Regions from separate parts of the Ruminococcus sp. SR1/5 genome, predicted to be linked through region 2. Evidence: riboswitches for the same ligand, from Rfam matches in the RefSeq annotation. Region 2 holds a riboswitch; the other holds the start of a gene.
The links. A riboswitch is a leader RNA that binds a small molecule or an ion and turns the genes downstream of it on or off. The one in region 2 is predicted to bind thiamine pyrophosphate.

Region 1: linked by a shared signal. The riboswitch ahead of thiS (sulfur carrier protein ThiS) and the one ahead of thiC (phosphomethylpyrimidine synthase ThiC) in region 2 are both predicted to bind thiamine pyrophosphate.

What each region holds. Positions count from the first base shown of each region.
Region 1 covers NC_021014.1:2,534,600-2,537,794, forward strand. The annotation lists gene CK1_RS12640 (fibronectin type III domain-containing protein) at 1-362, shown strand, start outside; gene CK1_RS12645 (hypothetical protein) at 566-892, shown strand; gene CK1_RS12650 (hypothetical protein) at 889-1,011, shown strand; TPP riboswitch at 1,425-1,532, shown strand; gene thiS (sulfur carrier protein ThiS) at 1,779-1,982, shown strand; gene CK1_RS12660 (thiazole synthase) at 2,146-2,931, shown strand; gene thiH (2-iminoacetate synthase ThiH) at 3,176-3,195, shown strand, end outside.
Region 2 covers NC_021014.1:2,087,099-2,090,293, reverse strand. The annotation lists gene panC (pantoate--beta-alanine ligase) at 1-518, shown strand, start outside; gene CK1_RS10525 (bile acid:sodium symporter family protein) at 522-1,523, shown strand; TPP riboswitch at 1,726-1,834, shown strand; gene thiC (phosphomethylpyrimidine synthase ThiC) at 1,999-3,195, shown strand, end outside.

The DNA of each region.
Region 1 (3,195 bases), 450 kb from region 2:
AGGCGGCGATAAACGTAGCAACGCCGGCTATGTCTTCTATTAAGATCTCCGGCAGGAATAAGATTATTTTCAGCTGGAAACAGGTAAAAGGAGTTGCCGGATACCGGGTATACCGCAAGACCGGAAACAGCGGATGGAAAGCAGTAAAAACCCTCACAGGAAGCAAAAATGTTACGTTTACCGATACAAAAGTAAGTACCGGAGTAAGCTATACTTACACAGTGAGAGCTTACCGGAAATCCGGAAAAAATACGATCTGGAGTAGATATAATGAAAAAGGTCTGACAGCAATCGCAGGTCTGAATTATCTCACCCTGAATAAGACCAGCCTGACACTGGCATCGAAAAAACTTATACACTGAAGATCAAAGGCACCAGTCTGAAACCGTCATGGAAGAGCAGCAACACAAATGTTGTCAAGATAACTTCTGTCGGAAAGATCACCGCGGTAAAAACAGGAACAGCGGTTATCACAGCGACTCTTGGTGGCAGAAAATTCACCTGCAAGGTTACTGTAAAGAATCCGACCTCGGCTAATACCAGATTGACGCAGAATTATAGCAAATTGAAAAAATACATCAGTCAGAAAGGCAAATATACTGAAGACGGAAATCAGTTTATAAATGTCAAAGTAGATAAAGAAAGTACTCTGATGATCGGTTATCTGAAGAAAGAAGATAAGATAGATATTGGGATGATGCTCTCTATGCCTTCAGATGGAATCCTTGCCGGACTGGATATTATCGGAAACTGTGTGAAATCTGATACGGTCAGTGTGAAGTCCGCCCTGTCTACAAATGAAGTCTTTCTGCTGGTGACTTCTTCTACAAAAGCATCTGCTTATAAAGGTCAGAATCTGACTTTCTTGTATACAAACGGAAAAAAGCGATGACAGATCTGCAGGATTCTTCCAATATTATGATGAAAGCGACAATGAAAGTAGCAAATGATTATCTGAAAAAGAATTTAAATCTGACAATGAAAGATCTGGGATTCACTGCTTATAAATAACAGTAACATCCTATGATGATGCCGTTAATAAAATTCGGTTGACAAATTAGTATAGAAAGCATAAGATGATAGTAGCTAAGAAATGTGATGAAATTCAAACATTGGCAAAAACGAAAACCCCGGAAGTCTCGCACACTTCCGGGGTTTTCTATGCCGTTATGTAAGGGGGCTTAAGCCTTTCAGGCTGTTACTGCCTGTCGTTTCTGTCCAGCCATTTGCGAATATAGTAGCTAACTATATCCGCCGTAACAGAAACAAAAAATGTGATGATTAATTCGCACACTGGACTTCACCTCCTTTCTGCTGGAGGGTTGGCAGCATTAACAGTGTACTATAGTTTAGAACAAATTGGAACTATTGTGAGAAAATTTAATACTCTTGACATTGATCATAATTCGTCTTATACTAACTCATGTAAATAACAGGGGAGCTTGTGATGGCAGGCTGAGAGGAAGTCTTCAACTTCGACCCTTATACCTGATTTGGATAATGCCAACGTAGGAACGTATAAGATGAATTTACGGGAGATACTTTGGTGTATCTCCTTTTTATTGGATGCGGATGTTTTTATCCGATTGAATACGTAAGATCAGGATTTACAGGGAAGGGATCAAGAGCGAATGCTTTTAACCCCGGTATCGACAATTGAATATTGGGAAATTTGAGAGTGAACTGAGTTCATGAAGGGGTGCACCACCGCGGGTGTATTTCTTTGTGAACTCTTTTTATTGATGAATAGCTTTTGAAGTTTCCGGAAAGGAGAGATCATGATCACAGTAAATGGTGAAAGCAGAACATTGGAAAAGCCGGTGACAGTAACAGAATATCTGGAAGCATGTAACTATGTTCCGGTGCAGGTTGTAGTAGAGCTGAATGAAGAGATCATTAAGAGAGACACTTATGATACAACAGTACTGAAAGATGGCGATGTTGTGGAGATTCTGCAGTTTATGGGCGGCGGAAGCTGCTGATGTCGCTATAGAGATAAAATTAGGTATATATACCACGGCAGTAACTGACAGATAAGTTACTGAAAAAATGCAAATGAAGAATGATCTGGCAGAAGAAGGCGCTGGTTATAAATCGGTGGAAATATTTTCTGCAAACAGACATAAAGAAAGGTGGACATAAAAAATGACAACAGCAAACACAAATGAAGACAAACTGATCCTGGGAGGCCATGAGTTTACTTCCCGTTTTATCCTTGGTTCCGGAAAATTTTCTCTGGAGCTTGTAAAAGCATGTATTGAAAAAGCAGGAACTCAGATCGTAACACTTGCCCTGCGCCGTGCAAATGAGGGTGGACTTGCGAACATTCTGGACTATGTGCCGAAGGATGTTACTCTTCTTCCGAATACATCAGGAGCCAGAAATGCAGAGGAAGCAGTTCGTATCGCAAGACTTTCCCGCGAGCTTGGTTGTGGAGATTTTGTAAAGATCGAAGTTATCCATGATTCCAAATATCTTCTTCCGGATAACTATGAGACCATCAAGGCAACAGAGATCCTTGCAAAAGAGGGCTTTGTAGTTATGCCATACATGTATCCGGATCTGAATGCAGCCAGAGATCTGGTGAATGCAGGAGCTGCCTGTGTAATGCCACTTGGCTCTCCAATCGGTTCCAACAAAGGAATCTGTACAAAAGAATTCATCCAGATCCTTATCGACGAGATCGACCTTCCGATCATCGTGGACGCAGGAATCGGCCGCCCGTCACAGGCATGTGAGGCTATGGAAATGGGTGCTGCAGCAGTTATGGCAAATACAGCCATTGCAACTGCAGGAGACGTCCGTGTTATGGCGGAAGCCTTTAAGAAAGCTATTGAGGCAGGAAGAAGTGCATATCTTTCCGGTATGGGAAGAACTCTGGAGAGAGGTGCAAGTGCATCCTCACCGCTGACCGGATTTCTTCATGAGTAAAATTGATAAATGAATGATTGAACGCAGAACACTAAGCGGGGGACAGGCACTGCCTGTGTAGTGAAACACAGGTATTGTCTGGTTTCAATCGAAATTGAGTTTACAGATATGCAGCAGTGAGGACCAGAGTATTGCTGCAATATATGAGAGGAGCGACATAAGAGTAATGGCAGAGACAGTACAGGCCAGTCAGCAGGACGGCCATTTTAATGAAAGTATCGTAAATGAAGAAATTCTGGAAGATATGAAAAAGAACCGTATCGA
Region 2 (3,195 bases):
TAGATACTCTGTCAGAGACACTTTGCGGAAAAACGCGTCCGATCCATTTCAAAGGTGTGTGTACCGTTGTGACCAAACTGTTCCATATTGTGGCACCGGACAGAGCATATTTCGGACAGAAAGACGCACAGCAGCTGGCCATCATCCGCAAGATGGTGAGTGATCTGAACTTCGATATTGAGATCGTAGGCTGTCCGATCATCCGTGAGGAGGACGGACTTGCAAAATCCTCCAGAAATACATACTTAAGCCCTGAAGAGAGAAAAGCAGCTCTTTGCCTGTCAAAGGCAGTAAAAGCCGGACAGGAAGCCATTCACGCAGGAATCCCGGCAGAAGAGCTTCTCGGAAAAATGCGAGCAGTGATCGAAGCAGAGCCTCTGGCAAAGATTGATTATGTATCCATGGTAGATGCACTTACCATGCAGCCGGTGGAAAAAGCTGACCGCAGCGTTCTTGTAGCAATGGCTGTTTACATCGGAAAAACAAGACTGATCGACAACTTCAGCTACGAGGTATAATGTATGGGAAAAGTTTTAAAGAAAATCGGAATTATCAGCAGCCTTGCATCCAGATATATCGGGATCATTATCATTGCTTTTTCCTGCCTGGCTTTTTTCTGGCGTGACGGATTTTCTTGGATGACGAACTATACGTCTGTATTTCTGGGAGTGATCATGTTTGGTATGGGTCTGACCATAAAACTGGATGACTTCCGGGCAATTTTTTCCAGACCCAAAGAAGTGGTGATCGGTGCAGTGGCTCAGTATACCATTATGCCGGTGATCGCCTGGCTTCTGTGTAAAGTGATGAACCTTCCGGCAGATCTGGCACTGGGAGTGATCCTGGTGGGATGCTGTCCGGGCGGAACAGCCAGCAATGTGATCACCTATATCGCAGGAGGTGATGTGGCGCTTTCTGTGGGAATGACTATAGTTTCCACACTGGCAGCACCGTTGATGACACCGTTTCTTGTATATGTTCTGGCAGGAACCTGGGTGGAAGTATCCTTCTGGGCTATGGTGATCTCTGTGGTAAAGGTAATTCTGATCCCGGTTCTCCTGGGAGTTTTTCTTCGGAGTCTTGCGGGAGAGCATGTGGATAAGGTATCCGATGTTATGCCGCTGGTGTCGGTTGTAGCTATTGTTATGATCATCGGAGGAATTGTAGCTGTAAATGCAGAGAAGATCGTAAGCTGTGGAGTTCTGGTGCTTGGAGTAGTGGCGATCCACAATTTCTGTGGTATGATGCTGGGATTTCTGGCTGCAAAAATCTTCCATGTGGAGTATTCCAGAACAACTGCTATAGCTATAGAGGTAGGCATGCAGAACAGTGGCCTTGCTGTCTCACTGGCAGCAGCTAATTTTGCAGCCAATCCGCTTGCAACACTTCCGGGCGCGATCTTCAGTGTATGGCACAATATTGCGGGTTCCATTTTTGCGGGGATCCGCCGTGCAGGTGCAGAAAACCTTGCAGAGCTTGACCGGATCAGGGAAATCGACTGCTGTAATTGCGAAAAGCAATAAGCAGTGAATGCGGATTGCGGATATCCTCCTGACGGGGAACAGAAAAGCTGTGGAAGAATGTCTGTAAAGAAAGATCGGGGGGAGTTTGAGAGATAAAATGGCAGATTATGTCGAAAGAAAAAGTCATAAAATGCAGAATTGTGGTTTACAAATTTTAGCCGGTATACTATAATAACCACATGGACGAACAAACGTCCCCAACATATGAAAACAGGGGGGCCCGCTGAAGCGAGCTGAGAGTAGACTGTAAATGTCTTGACCCATAACCTGATTTGGATAATGCCAACGTAGGGACATATACACGAAGGATTCTTAAAGACACAGAAGATCAGAGAGTACAGAAGAGATCAGAAGTACAGAAGATTTTCATTAAGTACGTAAGATTAAGAGCCGGTTGCCGTGATGCGTATGCGTTGCAGCAGCCGGTTTTTTGTTGTATAAACACAAAGAATTTATGGAAGGAGATTTTTTTTACATGAGAAATTACAGTACACAGATGGAGGCAGCCCGTAAAGGCATCATCACACCTGAGCTTGAGATCGTAGCTAAGAAGGAACGCATGACAACAGAGGAACTGCTTCCGCTGGTAGCTTCCGGTAAGGTGGCGATCTGTGCAAATAAAAATCACAAATGTATCGATCCGGAGGGCGTAGGTTCCATGCTCCGCACCAAGATCAATGTAAACCTTGGTGTATCCAGAGACTGCAAGGACTACGATGTAGAGATGCAGAAAGTAATGGAAGCTGTAAACATGGGCGCCCATGCTATCATGGATCTTTCTTCCCACGGAAATACCATTCCGTTCCGACGCAAGCTGACATCCGAGAGTCCGGCAATGATCGGAACCGTTCCGGTTTATGATTCCGTTATCCACTATCAGAGAGATCTTGATACGCTGACAGCTAAAGATTTTATCGATGTAGTCAGACTCCATGCACAGGATGGTGTTGACTTTGTAACTCTTCACTGTGGAATCACAAGAAAGACCATCGATCAGATCCGTAATCACAAGAGAAAAATGAATATCGTTTCCAGAGGAGGATCTCTTGTATTTGCATGGATGTGTATGACCGGTGAGGAGAATCCGTTCTATGAATATTACGATGAGATCCTGGATATCTGCCGCGAGTATGATGTGACCATCTCCCTTGGTGATGCCTGCCGTCCGGGATGCCTGGCTGATGCAACAGATGTATGCCAGATTGAGGAGCTTGTACGTCTTGGCGAGCTGACCAAACGTGCATGGGAAAAGGACGTTCAGGTTATGGTTGAGGGACCGGGACATGTGCCGCTTGATCAGGTTGAGGCAAATATGAAAGTACAGCAGTCCATCTGTCAGGGTGCACCGTTCTATGTATTAGGACCTATCGTAACTGACGTTGCACCGGGATATGACCACATCACATCCGCGATCGGCGGAGCAGTAGCTGCTATGTCCGGAGCAGCATTCCTCTGCTATGTAACACCGGCCGAGCACCTTGCACTTCCGAATCTTGAGGACGTAAAACAGGGAATCATGGCATCTAAGATCGCAGCTCATGCAGCAGACATTGCCAAAGGTGTCCGCGGTGCCCGTGAGATCGATGACAAGATGGCAGATGCCAGAAGAAAGCTTGACTGGGAGGCACAGTGGGAATGCGCCATGGATCCGGAAACAGCAAAACGTATCTGG